Regions from separate parts of the Viridibacillus sp. d25.2 genome, predicted to be linked through region 1. Evidence: riboswitches for the same ligand, from Rfam matches in the RefSeq annotation. Region 1 holds a riboswitch; each other region holds the start of a gene.
What was found. A riboswitch is a leader RNA that binds a small molecule or an ion and turns the genes downstream of it on or off. The one in region 1 is predicted to bind lysine.

Region 1 (7,417 bases):
TGTGGACATGATGGGCATACAACCGCATTACTAGCGACAGCAAAAACGCTCAGTCATTACCGCAAGTATCTACATGGTAACATCATTTTCATCTTCCAGCATGCGGAGGAAAAACCACCAGGTGGTGCAAAATTCATGATTGCTGAAGATGTATTAAAAGATGTGGATTATGTTTTCGGTGCACATTTAGATTCAGGTGTTCCAGTTGGAAAAGTATCTGTTGGTGATGGCTATAGAATGGCAGCAGTAGATAAATTCGCGATTAAAGTTCAAGGGCTTGGTGGACACGGTGCAAAACCACAGCAATCCATCGATTCAATCGTAATCGGTAGTGAAATAGTAAGTTCATTACAGAAAATAGTCAGTCGTCGCTTAAACCCTTTTGATGCAGCGGTAGTGACAGTAGGGGTTTTCCATGCAGGTAGTGCTTTTAACATTATCGCAGATTCGGCGATTATTGAAGGAACAGTGCGTACAATGACAGAAGATGTTCGGAGTAAGGTGAAAGAGGAAATTTATGCAATTGTAAAAGGGACTACTGAATCAGCGCATGCAACATATGAAATTGATTATTTACGTGGCTACCCAGCGCTTTATAATCATCCAGTCGAAACTGCGCTTGTAAAAGAGTTATTTGAAAATGAGTTCGGTGTAGAATCTGTAATAGATATCGAGCCTTCAATGGGTGCAGAAGACTTTGCCTACTTTTTAAATGAAAAGCCAGGCACTTACTTCAAAGTAGGCTCTCAAAATGAAGATGAACGCACACAATTCCCGCATCATCATCCGAAATTTGATTTTGATGAAAGGGCGTTATTAACAATCGAGAAATCGTTTGTGAAAATCGTTTCACATTATCTATTTAAATAAGGGGACTTGAACATGACATTATCGTTTGATCATTTAGTACATTTTGTAGATGAACCAAAAGAAGTAATTAAGCCACTACAAAGTCAGGGGATCCATGCTGTTGAAGGTGGCGTACATGAAGGACGCGGAACATATAATGCACTTAGCTACTTTGATCTAAGCTATATCGAGTATCTCGGTACATACGACAGAGCTCTAGTAGCTGAGACAGAGCATTTACATCACAGTCTTATTGAAACAGTAGTAAATAATGATTTCAAAGAAGGCTTCGTAAGATTTGCAGCACGTACATCGGATATTGAGAGGGTAGCAGAGCGTTTGAAAGAGCAAGGTCTATCAGTAAATGGACCAGTGCCGATGTACAGAAAACGACCAGATGGCAGTATTATTAATTGGCAATTACTTTATGCTGGAGAAGAAAATAACGCACTTCAACTACCATTCATTATTCAATGGGATGATAATGACGATAAGCGTAGAAAGGAGCAAGTTGAAAAGGGCGTCATTGGAAATCAACCAGAAAAGTTGGACTTTGCAGGCGTTACTTTTGCAGTAATAGATGCTGAAAAAACGGCTAGAAAATGGTCTCGATATTTAGGGTTAGAGGTTGCAGAAGCGTATGTCGATCAAGAGTTGAACGCTATTGTCCAGGTTCTTACGTTAGCCGGCGGTGACTTATACTTTGCTAGTCCAATTGGAGATGGTGTTGTAGCAAAAGTAATAACAGAACGAGGCGAATGTCCGTTCCAAGTTAATTTCTCGGGAGCTAAGGAACCTGTCACACTCGAATTATTTAACGGTCGCTATCATTTTGAGAAATAATTTATTTAGATGGCACTTCTTTGTATGGCTTTAAGAAAATAGTAAATATAAAGACAGTGTAATTAAAAGCTATTATGTAGTGTTTGAAACTATGCACTGACCTAAAAATATGAGACAAATAAAAACACCTTTCGTTGAAAAAATGGGTATCCTACCTTTAAAAACCAACGCGGAGGTGTTTTTTCTATGGGGACAAGAGTCAGTTATCCAGTAGAAATTAAAATGAAGGCAATTGAGATGAGATTAGCTGGGATTCCTGTAAAGCAAGTATTAGAAGAGTTGAATATTCGTAATCACAGTCAATTAAAAACATGGTTGAAATGGTATCGAAATGGCGAATTACATCGGCTTGAACAGCCAGTGGGTAAACAATATACCTTTGGTAAAGGACCTGAATATGAAAGTGAAACCGCAAAGTTACAAGCTGAAAATCGTTATCTAAAACAACAGATTGAAGTATTAAAAAAGTACGTAGAATTGGAGAGGAAGTGGTTTCAAGAGTTGTAGTTCAATTAGTGGAGGAATTAAAAGGAAGTATGTCAATTAGTGAAATCTGTCTTCATTTAGGAGTTGGCCGTTCGTCTTACTATCGTTGGAAAGCAAAAGTTCATACGCAAACATCAAAGGAGCTTCGAGACAAACAAATTGGTAACTTGTGCAAGCTACACAAATTTAGATACGGTTATCGAAAAATCACAAAATTATTAACAGGTATTAGTGAGAAAACGGTGCAACGTGTTATGCAAAAATATAACTGGCAGTGCCGTGTAAAAGTAAAGAAACGTAAACGTACGGGCCAACCAGCCTACATCGCTCCAAATTTATTAGCTCGCGATTTTAGTGCAACAAAACCATTAGAGAAGCTCGTAACAGATATTACCTACTTGCCTTTTGGACAAACCATGATGTATCTTTCAAGTATATTAGATCTGTTTAATGGCGAGATTATTGCACAAACTATTGGGTCTAAGCAAGATACAGCCTTTGTTTTAGATACGCTCAATCAATTACCTAATTTACCAGAGGGCTGCATTCTGCATAGTGATCAAGGATCTGTATATACATCTTATGTATATCAAAAAACAATCAAAGAAAAGGGAATTACCATGAGCATGTCTTGTAAAGGCACGCCCGTTGATAATTCCCCAATCGAAACGTTTCACTCCTCGCTAAAGTCTGAAACGTTCTACCTCGACGAAATTTACCGCACGACAAATGCACGCGTAATAAATATGGTCGAAGAATACATTTATTATTATAACAATATCCGGATTAAAACGAAATTAAACAGCCAGTCGCCGGTACAATACCGTCAACTGGCTGCAAAATAAGGTGTTTTCTTATTGTCTCAAAAACGATACTCAGTGCCACTACATAATAGCTTTTTTCTATGACTCATTTTACTGGGAGTGCAAGATTACACATGCATAACTTCTATTATTAATACTAAAAAACTCCGAGCTATTTTAAGCTCGGAGTATACGCTATCTTTCGGGAGAAACATAACCTTCTTTTGCAGCATGCATACCAGCGGTCATTAATAACATAACTGTAATAATGAATAGGATGATAGCTGTTGTCCAGCTATTTGTAATATCGTGAACATAACCAAATAACACAGGACCTATTGCAGCTAATAAATAACCAAATGATTGAGCGGTACCCGATAATTCTGCCGCTTCATGAGCTGTACGCGTACGAAGTGAGAAAAACATCATTGCTAAACTAAATGATGCACCACCCGCAAGTCCAAGTAAAATCATCCATAACACTGTCAATGAAGTCCAGCCAGCTAAAATACCTCCGAAGCCTGCTAGATAAAGAACACCGTATACAACAACAAGAGGACGTTGGTCTTTTCTTCGTCCTGCAATAATCGGAATCACGAACGTTGCAGGCAATTGTGAAAACTGCATAAAGGAGAACATCCATCCAGCTGTATTAGCACTCATACCTTGTGACTGCAACATTTCTGGAATCCAAGCAGCAGTAGTATAGAAAATAAGAGATTGGAAACCCAGTGATAATGTAACTGTCCAAGTTATAGGTGATTTCCAAAGCGAGACATGTTCTTTATTAGTGTGGGAGCCATTATTCAATTCGGACTTAGGTTTACGAATTTGTGGGAGCCAAACAATTAGGGCGATAATTACTAAAACAAACCAAATACCAAGTGTAATTCTCCATCCGAGTTCTCCGCTAGCAAGAGGATAACTAATCCCAGCTGCTAAACTTGCAGAGAGATTCATAGAAACTGTGAAAATACCTGTTAATAATCCAACCTGTAATGGGAATTTCAACTTAATCAAACTTGGTAGCAATACATTTCCAAAAGCAATTGCCACACCGATTAGCGATGTACCTAATAACAGAGTAAAGGTTGTACCGAAAGATCGAGTAAGAATTCCAACTGCAAGTAATGCTGTTGAGAATAGTAATGTACGTTCTATACCAAAACGCTTTGAAAATTTTGGAGCTATAGGAGAAATAATAGCAAAGGCAAGTAAGGGAATTGTTGTGATAAATCCTGCCAATACATTTGAAATGTGTAAGCCTTCGCGAATAAATGAGATGATTGGACCTACAGCTGTTAGAGGTGAACGTAATGTAGAAGCGATGAAAACAATTCCAATTACAAGTAACCAAGCGTCGCGGTTCCATTTAAGCTTTTTGCTATTTTGAACAGCTGGATTTGTTGCCAATTGTAGCGCCTCCTATATATATTCATGAATTTCCTGGTTTTACAAACCCACTATTTGACAAAGGTTAATTATATCAAAGAAAATGGATATAATTAAGAGGACTCAAAATAAATTTATCGAATTGAAATGGAGGAATTGGTGATGAGAACAGCGCAACAAATGATGGATTTAATCATAAATGTAGCGAATAATGATGAACGTGTTCGAGCCGTTTGTATGAATGGTTCGAGAACAAATATAAATGTGAAAGAAGACCCTTTTCAAGATTTTGATATTGTCTATATTGTTACTGATATTAAATCATTTACTAACAATCCTCATTGGGTAGATATTTTTGGAGAGAGAATCATTATGCAAACACCAGAGGATATGGTGTTATTTCCTCCGGAGCTTGGTGGACGCTATACATACTTAATGCAATTTTCGGATGGAAACCGAATTGATTTGATGCTTATCTCTATTGAAGAACAAGAAGCATATTGTAAAGAGGATAGTTTAACTACAATCTTGTTAGATAAAGATCGATCACTTCCAAAACTCACTAAACCGACAGATGTCGACTATTGGGTGCAATGCCCAACAGAAGAACATTATAAGGATTGTTGTAATGAATTTTGGTGGGTTGCTACATATATAGCGAAAGGCTTATGGAGAAAAGAAATGCTCTATGTACAAGAACATTTTAATAATACACGCAACATGCTTATTCAAATGCTTTCATGGCATGTTGGAGTAAAAACAGACTTTTCTAGAAGCGTTGGTAAAAATGGTAAGGACCTAGAGTATCTATTATCAAAAGAAGTGTGGGAGCAGTTACTCGCAACATATAATAACGCTAGTTATGATTCTGCGTGGCAAGCGCTATTTACTATGTGTAATTTATTCCAAAGTTCAGCAACAAATGTTGCTAGTCTTCTTTCATTCCGCAGTTATGAAGAAAGTACTAAAGTGCTTGGTTATTTAAAGCATATTCATACGCTTCCGAGGGATGCTAAAGCGATATTTTGAAGAATTATTTAGAATTAAACTCAAATTGTTTTAATATTCAAGAAAATTTACATCTTGAATATACAATTCTCTTGTATTATAATTGGGGCATATTAAATTAATATATTGCAATGCCTCATCCATTCGATGAGGTAGAGGTCGCGGTGTTAAAAAGTAAAATGGATGAGGCGAAAAGCGTCAGTGATTCTATTTGAAAGGGAATATCGCCGAAGTGTTTATAAGCTTCTTCTTATAAATATTGGGGCTGTTGCCGAAAGGTGCAGAACTGTCACGTCTTAGCAGGCGTGTTGAGCTATCTTTATCAAGGTTGATGGGCATGTTTTGATACCATCGCATATTCCTTGTGATGGTATTTTTTATGACATCAAGTTAACCTTCTTGCAATGAAAAATGGAAAGAGGAGATTCTTAATGAGTAATAAAAATAATGGCCAAGGCGTTGAAACGCAAGGTCTTAATAGAGGATTGAATAGTCGTCATGTGACGATGATTTCACTTGGAGGAACAATTGGTACCGGGTTGTTCTTAGCAAGTGGTGGAGCCATCCATGAGGCTGGTCCAGGCGGAGCACTATTAGCATATTCTCTAATTGGTATTATGGTGTTTTTCTTAATGACAAGTTTAGGTGAGATGGCTGCGTTTATGCCTGTATCTGGTTCATTTAGTACTTACGCATCTAAATTCGTTGACCCAGCATTAGGTTTTGCTCTAGGTTGGAACTATTGGTATAACTGGGCAATTACGATTGCAGCTGAAATCGCAGCTGTATCATTAATCATGAAATTTTGGTTCCCGGATGTATCGTCATTCTACTGGACAGCAGGGTTTTTAGTCATCATCTTCACATTAAATATCTTATCAATTAAAAGCTTTGGTGAAAGCGAATATTGGTTTTCTCTTATAAAAGTCGTAACAATTATTGTCTTTATCATTGTTAGTTTCTTGATGGTATTTGGTTTGATGGGTGGACAAGACCCAGTAGGATTCAAAAACTTCTTCATTGAAGATGGTCCATTCCATGGTGGTTTCTTCGCAATGTTCGGTATTTTCCTAGCTGCAGGTTTCTCGTTCCAAGGTACAGAACTACTAGGGATTACTGCTGGTGAAACAGATGATCCAGGAAAAAATATTCCGAAAGCTGTTCGTCAAGTTTTCTGGCGTATTTTGTTATTTTACATTTTAGCAATTTTAGCGATTGGTTTATTAATCCCATTCACAGATACACGTTTAGCAAGTAGCGATATTACAGTAAGCCCGTTTACATTAGTATTTGAAAATGCAGGAATTGCGTTTGCTGCGTCAGTAATGAATGCGATTATTTTAACAGCGATTTTATCTTCAGGTAACTCTGGATTATATGCATCATCACGTATGCTTTGGGAGCTTGCAAAAGACGGTAAAGCACCTAAAATGTTCACTAAATTAAACAAACGTGGTATTCCGGTGGCTGCATTAGTAGCAACTTGTTTAGTTGCTTGTGTATCATTTATTGCATCATTCTTCGGTGATGGTGTTGTCTACATTTGGTTGTTAAATGCTTCAGGTATGTGTGGATTTATAGCTTGGCTTGGAATTGCAGTAAGTCATTACCGATTCCGTAAAGCTTATATTGTTCAAGGTCGTGATTTAAACGAATTGCCTTATAAAGCAAAATGGTTCCCATTCGGTCCAATCTTTGCCTTCGTACTTTGTGCAATTGTCGTTGTTGGTCAAAACTATACAGCATTCACAGGTGAACATATCGACTGGTATGGTATGCTTGTTTCATACATCGGATTGCCAATTTTCTTAGCGATCTGGTTTGGATACAAAATCGTTCATAAAACAAAAATCGTAAAATTAAAAGACTGTGACTTTGATAGTCACCGTTAACTTAAAAAACTACCTAGCTATTGAGCTAATAGTTTCAGGCTGTAGACAAACTCGAAGAAATTCGGTTTATCTACAGTCTTTTTTATTTTAAAATACCCTCGAAGCGGCTTGGCAACTGCCTCGGAAATCGTTCATCGTAGAAGA
Region 2 (7,774 bases), 270 kb from region 1:
TGGAGAAGCGTGCGCTACGCTCCTGCGGAAATAGCGAGACAGGAGCGTAGCGACGAAGCGGCTCGGCACTCGCCCGCGGAAAGCGAGTGGTAAGCTTCGGAAAACCTGGTTTATCCCATATATATAGAAAACAGAAGCGATTACTTTATTGGTTTGGAGAAGCGTCCGCTCGACTCCTGCGGGATTAGCGAGACAGGAGAGACCCTGCAGGAGCGTAGCGACGAAGCGGCTCGGCGCTCGCCCGCGGAAAGTGAGTGGTAAGCTTCGGAAAACCTAGTTTATCCTTTTTGGATATCAAAGCAAAATAAATATTAGGATTAGAGCTAAAATAATTTGGAATAGCCCAATTCCACCTGCATAACCGGATAATTTCCATCCATGCTGTGCTAAATCTTTTACATTAACACTCATACCAATACCCGCAAGTGCAATGATCTCCAAGTAGTTTCCAAAAACTTTTATCGGATGTGTAACTGATGTTGGAAATAAAAAAACGCTATTGATTACGCACAATAATAGGAATCCTGCAACATACCAAGGGACAATCGATCCAATATTGAATTTTTCTTTAGTAGCTTCTCGTACTTCTTGATTTGCTATTTTTATACGTTTTAGAACAAATACAACTACTGCTAAGAAAATGATTCTGCTAATTTTAAAAATTTCTGCCTGATTTTTCACAGCCTCACCCACAATGCTTCCACTGGCAACAACTTGCCCTACGGATTGCAATGTACCACCGATTAGAGCTGAAGAAGGCAGAACGTTATTATGAAAAACTGTACTTGTGATAACAGGTAAAAGAACCATCATAACCGTACCTAATAAATTTACAATTGTTATGGATACAGCCATATCTGACGTTTTTGCATGGATAGCTGGCGCAGTTGAAGCAATTGCAGAAGACCCGCAAACAGCATTACCGCTCGCCATCAATAATCGGAAATCTTCATCAAAACTCAATTTTTTTCCTAACCATAAGACAAAAGCAATTGTTCCAGCCATTTGAATAAGAATATACGATATGCCTGTTATGCCAATAGCAAATAAAGAATTAAACGTTAACGTTGCACCCAATAAGATAATTGAATAGTATAGTAGTTTACTCTCAGAAAACTTTATTCCTGGCCTTAATATTGTTTTAAACCCAAACTTTAAATTACCGACCAGAATGCCTATTAAAATAGCAAATAATCCACTGCCTAAGCTTGGAAAAAAATGACCAAATACCATTCCAATAAGGGCAATAACAACGCAAAATATCAATCCAGGTAGAATGCTTATTACTTTCCTCATTTTTTTACCCCATTTATTTTTGTTTGTACCTAAACTTTACTGGAGAAATAATAATCAGTAAAATACATATAAATAATTAATACTATTAGTATTTCTAATTAAGGAGGAATTTAATGTATTACGATGCTTTGAAGACATTTGTTGCTTTAGCAGATATTAAAAATTTCACGAAAACAGCTGAATACCTCCATATTTCTCAGCCCAGTGTCAGTTTACACATAAAAAATTTAGAAACCGAATTTAATACGCAATTATTTTTACGCTCACCTAAATCGCTAAAAATTACCCCCTCCGGTGAAATTCTTCACGAACGCGCTAAACAAATGTTGGCCATTTATGATCAAACAAAATCGGATATTCTAACCCTCCAAAATGAAATATCAGGGAAACTTCTTATTGGTGCAAGCTTTACCATAGGCGAATACGTACTACCTTCATTACTCGTTACCTTACAGCAACAACATCCTGAACTCGACCTAGAAGTAATAATCGGTAATACCGATGAAATTGTCGAAGCCGTTCATTCGCTGAAGGTAGATATCGGCTTAATCGAGGGGCAAACAACCAATAAAGAGTTAATAGTAGAACCCTTTATGGAAGACGAGTTATTGTTAGTCGCATCTCCGTCTCATGTACTTGTCAAAAAAGAAAGCATAACCTTTCAAGACTTACATAATCACATATGGCTAACTCGAGAAGAAGGCTCAGGGACACGTAATTACTTACTGCATGTACTAGAATCTAATAGTATTAATATTAAATCGCTAATATCTATTAGCAGCAATCAAGGATTAAAAGAATTTATGTTGCAAGGAACTGATGGGCTTACACTACTATCAAAGAATGTTATTGAACACGAATTAAAAAGAAAAACACTCGCTGTAATCCCACTAGAAGACCATATTTTTAAAAGAAATTTTTCCTATGTATACTCACCCATTATGGGAAATAAAAAGATTACCTCCATGTTCATAAAAGAAATAAAAAATAAGTGGCCCATCTAAAAAGCCGCTTCTTACACCAATAGAATGATGTAGGAAACGGCTTTCTTATTTAATAATACCCCTATTGTTTTAACGTACGTTTTAAAAATGCTTTTGTACGTTCATTTTTTGGATGGTTAAAGATTTGCTCTGGTGGACCTTCTTCCACTATTACCCCTTTATCCATGAAAACGACACGGTCTGAAACTTCCCTTGCAAATTCCATTTCATGTGTCACTATTAACATCGTAAGACCTGTACCTGCTAATTCCTTCATTACTTTTAAGACTTCTCCTACCATTTCTGGATCAAGTGCGGAAGTAGGCTCATCAAAAAGTAAGACCTCGGGTTCCATTGATAATGCTCTAGCAATAGCTACACGTTGCTTTTGACCACCCGATAATTGATGTGGTTTCGCATTTACATAACGATTTAAACCGACAACCTTTAAGTATTTCATCGCAACTCGCTCAGCTTCACTTTTAGAACGTTTTAAAACCTTCGTTTGACCTACAATACAGTTTGTTAACACATTAAGATTATTAAACAAATTGAATGATTGGAATACCATACCAAGCTTTGTACGATAATTATTAATATTATGGTTGTTATCTAGAATATTCTCGCCATGATAAATAATCTGCCCTCCGCTTGGTCTTTCTAATAAGTTAATACAGCGGAGTAGCGTAGACTTCCCAGATCCTGAAGAGCCAATGACACAGACAACTTCCCCCTTGTTTACAGAGAAATCAATGTCTTTAAGAACCTCATGAGTGCCAAAGGATTTGCTTAGATGTTGTATCTCGATTACATTTTTCATAAGTCTATCTCCTTTGTTTGCAATCATGCTTTTTTGCCTTCTACTTGAGCTAAATCATCAATCATTTGATAGTTTTGTGGACCATCTAATCGTTTTTCAAAATAGCGTAAAATTTTCGTAACTGTGAATGTCATGACTAAGTATAAAACACCTGCTACGAAGAATGATTCAAAGTATCGGAAATTATTGCCTGAAACAGATTTTGTTTGGAAGTAAAGTTCTGTTACTCCAATTACATTCAATACCGCTGTATCTTTAATATTCATAATAAATTGGTTACCTGTTGATGGTAAAATATTTCGTAAAACTTGTGGTAACACTACATGAACCATTGTTTGCCAATGATTCATACCAATTGCTTGAGCACCCTCAAATTGCCCCTTGTCTACTGAGATAATACCCCCACGTACAATTTCAGCCATATACGCTCCCGTATTAATAGCGACGATAAAAATCGCAGCAAATGTGCGGTCCATATCTATACCAAATGCTAGAGCAGAACCATAGAAAATCACCATTGCTTGCACGATCATTGGCGTTCCACGGAAAAATTCCACATATATTGTAAGAAGTGCATTAATTAATCTTAAGAAAATTCTCTTTACTCCACGTTCAGGCTTTGGAATCGTATTAATAACACCAATCAATAACCCAATAATAGCTCCAAAAATCGTACCAACAATAGCAATGAATAATGTCATCCATGCCCCGCGAAGGAACATTTCCCAGTTGTCAGTTACGATGCTAATAATCCAATCAATACTCATACTGTTCCTCCTCCAAAAGCAGTAATACCGACTGCTACATATGCAGCCGACATAAAACATACATTATTTTGCAGCTGGTTGGTTTTTAATCGCTTTATCCATAATTTCTGTACGCTCTTCTTCAGAGATATCTTTTAAAATTTTATTAATTTTATCTTTTAACTCGCTATCTTTTTCAATACCTACAGCAATTGCTGTATCTTCTTCGGACGCTTTAAAGCCATCTGTGAATTCAACCATTACGTATTTGTCATTTGCAGAAGAAGCACTGATACCCTCTGGACGCTCAGATACATAACCATCAATCACACCAGATTCAAGTGCTACACGCATTGCAGGGAAGTTATCCATTGCAGCTTGTTTTTTAACACCAGTAATTTGATCTATTACCTCGTAGTGTGTTGTATTTAATTGACCTGTAATTTTGGCACCACTAAAATCTTGGATTGAAGTAGCTTTCTCGTATTTACTGCCCTTTTTAACAACCATTACATAATTTGAGGTATAGTAGTTATCAGTGAAATCAATTGTCTCTTTACGCTTTTTAGTTGGTGACATACCCGCCATTATTGCATCAATTTTACCTGAAGTTAATGAAGGTACTAGACCGTCCCATTCTGTTTTGACGATTACTAATTCTTTACCTAAAGAATCTGCCACACGTTTTGCAATTTCAACATCATAACCGCCAGCATATTCTGCGTTACCAGAGATCTTCACGGCACCATTTGAATCATCTTTTTGTGTCCAGTTAAACGGAGGGTATCCCGCTTCCATACCAATTGTGAATGTTTCTTTTTTCGTTTCCCCTTTAGTAGATTCACCCGAACCTGAATCCGTAGTTTTAGATCCACAACCTGCTAATAGTAAAATAGCAAGTAGCGTCATAACAGAAAAAATTGCCCAAGTTTTTTTCATATTATATTCTCCCCCTTCAAATAATATCCTTAATTTTCTTTTAAATACTAAAAAAGGCTATTGTACGTATAAAAAACGCGTCCTAAGATGAACTCAGGTCGCATTGTACAATAGCCTAAATCCTCTACTTATCCCTTAATGAGATAGCTCAACTCAACGAACTAGGACGTTCATTGAGACAGTCCTGCAGTTATTAACTGCAGACCCAGCAAGTAACATCGAGTGTATTACAAACTTCGGCGACATCTCCTTCTCCATAGTTTCATAGTTTCTCAAGCTCCACTAAAGACTAATAGATATCGCGCCTCTACCTCACCAATTAAAAAGTGAGGTTTGTATTCAATTATCGTTGTACACAGTCTACAGTAACGAACTTTTACTGTCAATAACCTTTCGATTAAATAATCAGAATAATATCGTTTTTCTTACAATTTTTTTTAGCCTCTAACAATATTAGATTCAGCGTACGTAACTTCACCTGTTGTAGCATTAATCTTATCAATTGCACCATTTTCAGAAGGAGCGTTAATAGAGTAATTTAAGCTATAAATTGTCATTTCATCATCTTCATCTATCTCTTCAAAACGTGAAAGTTTCATCTGCAAATTTTGTTTATATATAGCATCCGCTTCTGGTAATGAAATTATCGGTGTAATATTAATCCCTCGAATAGACTCCATGTTTAAAGCACTATACAGACATGAACGAATAATTCCTGTATGTATACCTACCTCAATTAGGACAGAATAATTCTCTAATTTGTATTCATGGAAATATGGGATAAAAGTAAACATAGTTGTTGGTTCATCCTCATGTTCGTCAACATACTCGTCTTCATCATATTCATCCACATTGAAGAGATCCTCATCTGAATTATCATCAAATTCTTCTGTATCTTCATTTAATACAGATTGCTCTTCAAGCATGTATTTATCGTGTATATCACCAGAAATAATCTCTAAAAATTGCATTGCGTTATCTTTCAATTGCTCAAAAGGTAACACAGTCTTTACCTCTGTATCCCAAACTACATTAGATTCATAATTAGCGCCTGCATCATCAAAATGTAATACTTCAATTACAGCTTCTGCATCTTCACCATCTGCATCCAGGTCTTCCGCAACATACCAATATAAATTACCATCTTCTTCTCGCAATACATATTGATCTGTTGCACCTAATAACTTTGGTAGTGCCTTTGTTACTTGAACAGGCGTAACAGCAAATTGTTCAAGTTCTGTTTCACTGAACAACTGACTTGCTTTTTGAACTTTCCCATCAACAGTAACGCCTATATAATCTCGAATTGGTTGATAGACTAGTTCAAATTCTCCTTGTTCTTCATTTTCTTCGATGCCTAATTCCACTAATGTCTCTTTACATAAAATCTCTCTAGCTTCATCTTCTGTTATTTCTACTTTTGGGTATGTAAGCTGGTAGTACTCTTGGAATATAGTTGCCGCTGTAATAGTACCATATGAATTAATCTCAATTACAGCACCAGAATTAGGTAAAGGGAGTTTTAGTTTTTTATCTGTTGCCTCATAAACTACTAAATATTCGCCTTCCCCAATCTCAGAGGAATTACTAAATTGTACTACTTCACGACCGAAATCCTTCATAAAGGACTCTGTAATATGTAAAATTTCATCCATCTCAAGTTCTTCTAGACTTTCTAGCTCAACACCATTATTTTCTACTAATTTATCAAAGTCAATGTTGATATTAGTCAGCTCTTTGTCATCCGTTACTTCAATATAACCATAATTGACATCATTGCGTGCATCAAGGACTTCCATACTATCTTCCATCGTTTCATCTTCATTGATCATAATCGATGGCTGTCCAATTAAATACTTCTTCAATTTCATTTCTATCTCTATCATACGATGCTCCCTTTCAAGAAATATATTATTGTTACTATAATATTAACTTCTTAAACAGTGAATTACTATCAAATAGGACATTATATAAAAAAATAATCTGCAAATAACGTCATATTTCTAATTTAAAAGAATAAAACTAAAAAAAAATGAAAAAAGACCCACACTCAGCAGATCTTTTTTCCCGTCATTATCCAATTAAAACTAATTTAACAATTAAATATATTCTGTACACAATAACTTTCCGTTGGGTATATATTCTCACCCAAATAACATTTTATTATCATTTTAATCTGTTTTTAAGTCATTTAAAATCAAATATATATCTAAATAATATTCTTAGTATTTTGGGCCATCTAATTCTTGATAGGCTTGTTGATATTTACCGCCATCAGCAACTTCTGCATGATATAAAGCTTTCAATGCATAGTTTTTCTCAAGGTCCAACGATTTTTTTAACTCTTTAAATTTTGTATGCAACTCTTTATTTTCATTAATCAATTGTTGCATTTGTGGTTTACTGTATTTCAAAAGATTTTCATCTCCTTTCAGATGTTTAATCTATTGAATAAGTATACCACTAATCGCGAGGCTTTATAACGTCCACTATTTACATAAACAAAGCAAAATCTTATGAATTTCTAAGAGAAGATACAATTGAAATAATTGAAAGTGAGTTTGGCATAATTTATTGCACGTTTCTATTCTGCTTATGAATTAGTGAAGTTCAAAATAATCCTCTTATTAATAAAAAAATATCCCTTGTTCTATCTCATTGCCAATTTCATTCTAGGAATTTCAATGTATATTTCTTTGAAATTTTCTAATACTAATCTTATAAATATCTTTTTCATTAGTACATAAGAATTCCCCTCCTTACACACTTTGTCTCCAAATATATTTCATAGAAAAGAATGAAAACGCTTATTATTTTTTGACATAAAGATGAAAATGATGTAAATTACTAAAAGACGAACGTTTTATTTTAATAGATAATAATTATTCGGTTTTAGGAGTGTATTTTATGGAGAATGTATTTGATTACGAAGATATTCAATTGGTTCCTGCAAAATGTATTGTAAATAGTAGATCTGAATGTGATACCTC
Region 3 (7,774 bases), 1.4 Mb from region 1:
TGTAAAGGTTCTCACTTGTTCTTGTGAACGTGGTCCATACGGGCATCTTGCTGTATCACCAATATAATATATGGATTCGTTCGGTAGTAATCGTAGCATTTCTTTTACAACGGTTAGTCCACCAACACCCGAATCAATCACTCCGATGGGAGCATTCACGTTAACCGCCTCAATCCTGGTTCATTTCATTATATAGTTTGTGTAATAATCTTGATAATTCTAGTACTTCTGTTTCGCTAAAATCTGTTACGATATCATTCAAGTATTTTTGACGTTTTACAATTACTTCTGCAATTATACGTTCGCCCTCTTCTAATAAATGAATTCGAACAACTCGACGATCTTCATTATCACGAATACGTTTAACTAGTGCATTTTTTTCCATGCGATCGACTAAGTCTGTAGTTGTGCTAAACGCTAAATACATTTTATTTGATAAATCTCCAATTGTCATGTCACCAATCTCATGAAGCCATTGTAACGCAACAAATTGCGGAGGTGTAATTGTATAGTTACTTAAAATTTCTCGACCCTTCTGCTTAATTAATGCCGAAATATGTCGAAGTTCTTTTTCCAAAAACGCTACTTGTTCAGCATTATGTGTGGACTGTGAATCTTGATTTGTCATGTGAACCTTCACTCCTCAAAAGGATTACTTATCCCTATATTGTGAAGTGTTTTGGCAAAAATGGCAAGGGCACATTCATCCTAAAGACAATTCTCCTAGTCGAAGAAGCTCTATCATTGCTTGTGCACGGCCTGACACACCGAGTTTCTGGATAGTATTGGAAATATGGTTGCGAACAGTTTTTTCACTTATGTGAAGTTGTGTCGCTATTTCCTTTGTCGAAAAGTCCTTTACAAGTAATTGAAAAATTTCACGTTCACGCTTAGTTAACAATGAACGATGATGTGAATGACTCATCACACGCGGCCCTCCAATCCCCTCTTCCATGTAGCGTATGTTGGAAGGAGCAAAGCGGTGACGGCTATTCAAATATTATGCTTCAACTCTTTCTAATTGTGTTTCAGTCCAACGTATAGACTTCCCTGTGACGCGGTTCATTTGTACAATTGTTCCGCGCCCAGTAAAGCACATCTCTTCCTTATTATTCATCGCTAAATAGTGTATATCTAATGATGAGTTGCCGATACTCTCTATTTTCACATAAATATTTAATTGTTCTTCAAAGTACACTTGCTTCACATAATCGCATTGAATATCTGCCACAACCGGTATAGCTTCACTATCTTCATGCATCCATTTACCCATAAAACCAAGATGCTTTAAAAATTCGATTCGTGCATATTCAAAATATGTAATTGGTACTGTATTATTCATATGTCCAAACATATCAGTTTCTGAAAATCTTACTTGCACAGGTACTGAATATGAAAACCCCTTTTTCCATTCTTCCATATTACTAATGTATGACGATTGCATCCGCTTTCCCCCTTCGAAAAATGAACAATGATTCATTTTATTATAACAGAAAACCCCAGAGACAAAAACGGATAACTATTTTTTATAAGACGCAAAAACAGCTCCACACTTATGTGTGAAGCTGTTTTATAAGTTTCTAATCTGTTACTTTTCAATAATAGATTAGTCAACCATATGGTCAGAACCAAAGAAGTTTTTGAACATTTGTACTGTAGTAGCACGGTTCAAAGATGCGATAGAAGTAGTCAAAGGAATACCTTTTGGACATGCAACTACACAGTTTTGAGAGTTACCACAGTTTGCAAGACCGCCTTCGCCCATGATTGATGCTAGACGTTCGTCTTTGTTCATTGCACCTGTTGGATGAGCATTGAATAGACGTACTTGTGAAAGTGGAGCAGGTCCCATGAAATCAGAGTGAGTATTCACGTTTGGACATGCTTCAAGACAAACACCACAAGTCATACATTTAGATAATTCATAAGCCCATTCACGTTTACGCTCAGGCATACGTGGACCTTCACCAAGATCATAAGATCCATCGATTGGAACCCAAGCTTTCACTTTTTTAAGTGAATCAAACATGCGGCTACGGTCTACTTGTAAGTCACGAACGACAGGGAAAGTGCTCATTGGTTGTAATTTAATAGGTTGTTCTAATTGGTCAACTAATGCTGAACATGATTGACGAGGACGACCATTAATAACCATTGAACATGCACCACAAACTTCTTCAAGACAGCTCATATCCCATGAAACTGGAGCAGTGTTTTTACCATCTGCAGTTACTGGGTTACGTTGAATTTCCATTAATATAGAAATTACATTCATTCCATGACGGTAAGGTACTTTGAATTTTTCCGTATATGGCTGTGCATCTGTAGCAGCTTGACGTTGAATTTCTACATCAATATATTTCGTTTCAACTGCTTGTCCCATGTTTATTTATCCCCTTTCTTAGAAGAATAGTCACGTTTACGTGGTGGGATTAACGAAACATCTACTTCTTCATAGCTTAATTTAGGCTCAGTTGAAGGAGTGAATTCCGCAATAGTTGTTTTCAAGAAGTTTTCATCATCACGTTCTGGGAAGTCTGGTTTATAGTGCGCTCCACGACTTTCATCACGATTTAATGCACCTAAAGTAATAACGCGAGCAAGAGCCATCATGTTTTTCAACTGACGAGTGAATTGTACACCTTGGTTACTCCATTTAGCTGTATCGTTAATATTGATGTTGTTATAACGTTCTTGTAATTCCATAATTTTATCATCTGTTGCTCTTAATTTATCATTGTAACGTACAACAGTAGCGTTTGCTGTCATCCATTCACCAAGTTCTTTGTGAAGTAAATAAGCATTTTCGTTACCATCTAATTTCAATGTATCATCCCATTTTTGCTGTTCTTCAGCAATTGCGGAATCGTAGATTGAAGAAGGAAGATCTTCAACATGTTTTTCAAGTCCTTTGATGTAATTTACAGCATTTGGACCTGCAATACTACCACCGTAGATAGCAGAAAGTAATGAGTTAGCTCCTAGACGGTTACCACCATGTTGAGAGTAATCACATTCTCCAGCAGCAAATACACCTGGAATAGTTGTATGTTGATCGTAATCTACCCATAGACCACCCATAGAATAGTGAACAGCTGGGAAGATTTTCATCGGTACTTTATGTGGATCATCACCAACGAATTTTTGGTAGATTTCAATAATACCACCTAGTTTAATGTCTAGTTCATGCGGATCTTTATGTGAAAGATCTAGATAAACAACATTTTCACCGTTAACACCTAGTTTTTGGTTAATACAAACATCGAAGATTTCACGCGTTGCAATATCACGAGGTACTAAGTTACCATAAGCAGGGTATTTTTCTTCTAAGAAATACCAAGGCTTGCCGTCTTTATAAGTCCAAATACGGCCACCTTCACCACGAGCAGATTCTGACATTAGACGAAGTTTATCGTCACCAGGAATTGCTGTTGGGTGAATTTGGATGAACTCACCATTCGCATATTTAGCACCTTGTTGATAAACAATAGATGCTGCAGAACCAGTGTTGATCATTGAGTTAGTAGATTTACCGAAGATAATACCAGGACCACCACTTGCCATGATCACTGCGTCAGAACGGAATGCTTTGATTTCGTGTGTAGTAAGGTTTTGTGCTTTAATACCTTTACATACGCCAGATTCATCAAGAACTAGTCCTAAGAATTCCCATCCTTCATACTTTGTTACTAAACCTTCTACTTCCCATTTACGAACTTGTTCGTCTAGAGCGTATAGAAGTTGTTGACCTGTTGTCGCACCAGCAAATGCTGTACGGTGCATTAATGTACCACCGAAACGACGGAAGTCTAGTAAACCTTCTGGTGTACGGTTGAACATAACACCCATACGGTCGAATAAATGAATGATACCAGGTGCTGCATCAGCCATAGCTTTTACTGGTGGTTGGTTCGCTAAGAAGTCTCCACCATAAACTGTATCATCAAAGTGGATCCATGGAGAATCCCCTTCACCTTTTGTATTAACGGCACCGTTAATTCCGCCCTGTGCACATACAGAGTGTGAGCGTTTTACTGGTACCAATGAGAATAATTCAACTTCTGTGCCCATCTCGGCTGCTTTCATAGTAGCCATTAAACCAGCAAGACCGCCGCCAACGACTATCAATTTACTTTTAGCCATGTTTTTTCTCACTCCTCTTTCAAATAGTAATCAAGCGCTTACATGATGTTAAGTGCATTCTTTTAAACGAATGCAAGTAATGCACTTACGCCGACTACTGATAACACTAAGAAAATTAAAACAGTAATGTAAGTTGCAATTTTTTGAGATTTTGGAGATTGAGTAATTCCCCAGCTTACTAAGAATGCCCAAACACCATTTGCTAAGTGGAAAGTTGCTGAAATAATACCTGCAACATAGAATGCTAACATCCATGGGTTAGATAGAACATCTGCCATCATGTTGTAGTCAACTTCTGTTCCAAGTGCTTTTTGGATACGAGTTTGGAAAATATGCCAAGCGATAAAGACAACTAGGAATACTCCAGTGAAACGTTGTAATACGAACATCCAGTTACGGAAAGTGCTAAAACGTTTAGTATTTGGTTGTGCAGTGAAGGCTATGTACACACCATAAAAAGCATGGAACATTAATGGAATGTAAATTACAATCCATTCTAGAGCCCATAAGAATGGGAGATTACCCATAAATTCACTCGCAGAGTTAAATGATTCTGCACCTTTTGTTGCTGTAAAGTTAATAAACAAGTGTTGCGTCAAGAACAGTCCAACTGGAATAATTCCAAGAAGTGAATGCAGACGACGCAATAAAAACTCTCGATCTTTCGACAAAACTGTTACCCCCCTTAATACTGAAAATAGACAGACGAACAACTACCGATGCTTTTCAACATGGTATCCATTGACTGCATATTTCATCATGGTACAATATTATGACAAGTTCATTGTACTCTCATCATGGCAGAGCGTCAAGGTAACCAACACTATTTCTAACTACCTTTAATATACGATTTCTTCTCGTAAATACATAAATATTCTACTAGAAAACGTTATTTTCTAACTCTGACAAAAATTAGACAAAATTAAATGAAAGAAGGCAAATCATGTCATCTACTAATACTCAACACTTCCCATTATTTGGTTACGAACTAATAAGAGATCACGTACTCTCATCTGTTCTTGGAAAAAACGAAGAGGATATCTTATATTGGTGCGGAAAAGAGTTAGCACGCAAGTTTCCTTTATACAGTATGGAAGAAGCTATTTCATTTTTCCACGAAGCTGGATGGGGCGATCTTTCTATAGAGAAACAATCTAAAGATGAAACGTTTTATACTTTAACTGGGGACCCTGAAGCATTACAATTTGAAAAACGCTGTTTCCGTCTTGAAAGTGGCTTCCTAGCAGCACAACAAGAAAAAATCAGTGGTTTCTTAACAGAATGTTACGACGAAAAGAAAGTAAAACGAGGGGTTGTCCGATTCCAGGTCAAATGGGATTTAAAAGATCAACTATAAAAAGCAGCTGACTAAACATCTATCAAGATGCCTAGTCAGTTTTTTTAATTTATATTTTTAAACTTGAATTGCGAGACTAGCTGCTAACTCAAATTCATCATGTAATGCATTTGCAGCCAAAAACATTGAATCCTGAGGTATGATAACAGAAATTTTAATTTCAGAAGTACTTACCATTTTTAGTGTAATATTTTCTCTATGTAAGCGATCGAACATTTTTGCAGCTACGCCAGGATTAGATACTATACCCGATCCAACAATTGACACTTTAGCTACGTCTTCTTCATAATTCACATGACGAAAACCAATTACAGATTTATTTGCTTCCAATACACGAGCGGTGTCTGCTAAATTTTCTTTTTTAATAGTAAAAGATACCGAAGGCTCTACACCTTCAATAAGAGTTTGGACGATTATATCTACGTTAATATGATTGTCTGCTAAAACTGTAAAAATATTTACTAAAGAACCATTATAATTCCCTTCATACCCTACGGTTACACGAATAATATCTGACATAAATGCAACCCCGCGTACTACTAAACCTTTTTCCACTTCTACTTCCTCCTTCATAATTGTTCCTTCATCATCTACATAACTAGAGCGAACTGCTAATGGAATATTATAGTTTTTCGCAAACTCTACAGCACGTGGATGCAAAACACCTGCTCCTAAATTCGCCAATTCCAGCATTTCATCATATGACAGTCCTTGCAGCTTGCGAGCTTTAGGAACATAACGAGGATCTGAAGTATACACACCATCAACATCTGTATAAATATCACAGCGTTCAGCACCTAATACTGCAGCTAAAGCAACTGCTGTCGTATCTGAACCACCACGACCTAGAGTTGTAATATTATTATTACTATCGATTCCTTGGAAACCTGCAACTACAGCTACACAGTCTCTATCCAATGCTTTCTGTATATTTGCCGTTTGGATTTCCACAATGCGCGAATCACTTGGAACGCCTTCTGTTAATATTCCAGCTTGCCAACCAGTGAAGGACTGAGCTTTTAAACCTATGCTTTGCAAAGCAATCGATAATAATGAGATAGTCACCTGCTCACCTGTTGTTAAGAGCGTATCCATTTCTCGCTTCGATGGATTTGGCATAATTTCATGCGCCATATCTACAAGTGTATCTGTCGTTTTACCCATTGCCGAAACAACAACGACAATATTATTGCCCTTTTCTTTCTCTTTCTGAATGCGTCTTGCTACATGCATTACGCGTTCAATCGTTGCAACTGATGTACCACCAAATTTAAAGACTAAACAACTCACCCATAACCTCTCCTTTACTTGTTATGACGACCGTATTCACAATGACATCTTATGAAAAAAGCAGCCTTTCACACGTTTCCATGTGAAAAGCCGCCTCCGTAGAATGCACGTTTAAAAGAACATTCATGTGAGATAGCCCTCCAGAACCGAAACGGATCTGACAATTCTACACTTGTTAAATGTAGAACCAGAAATAAATTGGAAATAGTCAATTTATCACTTCGGCGGCCTCCCCTTTCATCAACAGTCTTAGGATCTATTCATCCTCTTGCTGATTACTCTTGAAATCCGCGCCTCTATCATCACTAAATAGTGATTATTTAAATAGTAATGTTACCTTAACACAATTTTCTGATTACTACAATTTATTTTTCAGAAAAATAAGTAAATATTGTATAAGCTAGTTTTTTTGGTACATTCGCAGCAATTAACTCTTCATAGGATGCCTCACTAATCTTTTTTACCGAACCAAATTGTTTGAGAAGTTGCTGCTTCCGTTTCGGACCAATTCCTTCAATTTCATCGAGGACAGATGTGATGGCATTCTTCTCATGTAATTGGCGATGGAAGGTAATAGCAAAACGATGCACTTCATCTTGAATTCGCTGTAATAGATAAAATGCTTCACTCGTTCTCTTTAATGGAATAATTTCTGGCGGCGAGCCATACAGCAGTTGAGAAGTTTGGTGTTTATCGTCTTTTGCTAAACCAGCAATAGGGATATCTAAACCAAGCTCATCTTCTAATATTTCTCTTGCCACTTCCATTTGCCCTTTCCCACCATCGATAACGATTAAATCAGGTAAAGGCAAGCCATCTCTTAATACACGAGTATATCTTCGGCGAATGACTTCTCGCATTGCACCGTAATCGTCATGCTTTGCAGCCACTTGAATTTTATATTTACGATAATCCTTTTTGCTTGGCTTTCCGTCAATAAAAACAACCATTGCTGAAACGGCGTCAGCTCCGAAAATATGGGAG

Region 2: it holds a riboswitch for lysine, as region 1 does, so the genes downstream of both, ACZLO7_RS00680 (transporter substrate-binding domain-containing protein) here and ACZLO7_RS21200 (amino acid permease) in region 1, are expected to answer to the same signal.
Region 3: it holds a riboswitch for lysine, as region 1 does, so the genes downstream of both, ACZLO7_RS06295 (aspartate kinase) here and ACZLO7_RS21200 (amino acid permease) in region 1, are expected to answer to the same signal.

What each region holds. Positions count from the first base shown of each region.
Region 1 is NZ_CM196652.1:4,336,704-4,344,120, reverse strand. Features, by position in the region: gene ACZLO7_RS21225 (M20 metallopeptidase family protein) at 1-870, shown strand, start outside; gene ACZLO7_RS21220 (VOC family protein) at 883-1,692, shown strand; one part of gene ACZLO7_RS21215 (IS3 family transposase) at 1,879-2,152, shown strand; one part of gene ACZLO7_RS21215 (IS3 family transposase) at 2,152-3,023, shown strand; gene ACZLO7_RS21210 (CynX/NimT family MFS transporter) at 3,177-4,394, opposite strand; gene ACZLO7_RS21205 (aminoglycoside 6-adenylyltransferase) at 4,536-5,402, shown strand; lysine riboswitch at 5,527-5,705, shown strand; gene ACZLO7_RS21200 (amino acid permease) at 5,813-7,273, shown strand.
Region 2 is NZ_CM196652.1:122,669-130,442, forward strand. Features, by position in the region: gene ACZLO7_RS00660 (YeiH family protein) at 295-1,296, opposite strand; gene ACZLO7_RS00665 (LysR family transcriptional regulator) at 1,410-2,300, shown strand; gene ACZLO7_RS00670 (amino acid ABC transporter ATP-binding protein) at 2,362-3,099, opposite strand; gene ACZLO7_RS00675 (amino acid ABC transporter permease) at 3,123-3,866, opposite strand; gene ACZLO7_RS00680 (transporter substrate-binding domain-containing protein) at 3,930-4,784, opposite strand; lysine riboswitch at 4,921-5,102, opposite strand; gene ACZLO7_RS00685 (hypothetical protein) at 5,222-6,670, opposite strand; gene ACZLO7_RS00690 (hypothetical protein) at 7,007-7,198, opposite strand; gene guaC (GMP reductase) at 7,692-7,774, shown strand, end outside.
Region 3 is NZ_CM196652.1:1,279,740-1,287,513, reverse strand. Features, by position in the region: gene racE (glutamate racemase) at 1-159, opposite strand, end outside; gene ACZLO7_RS06330 (MarR family winged helix-turn-helix transcriptional regulator) at 170-628, opposite strand; gene ACZLO7_RS06325 (helix-turn-helix domain-containing protein) at 704-925, opposite strand; gene ACZLO7_RS06320 (acyl-CoA thioesterase) at 1,001-1,444, opposite strand; gene sdhB (succinate dehydrogenase iron-sulfur subunit) at 1,607-2,383, opposite strand; gene sdhA (succinate dehydrogenase flavoprotein subunit) at 2,386-4,143, opposite strand; gene ACZLO7_RS06305 (succinate dehydrogenase cytochrome b558 subunit) at 4,206-4,814, opposite strand; gene ACZLO7_RS06300 (YslB family protein) at 5,087-5,500, shown strand; gene ACZLO7_RS06295 (aspartate kinase) at 5,558-6,790, opposite strand; lysine riboswitch at 6,916-7,097, opposite strand; gene uvrC (excinuclease ABC subunit UvrC) at 7,156-7,774, opposite strand, start outside.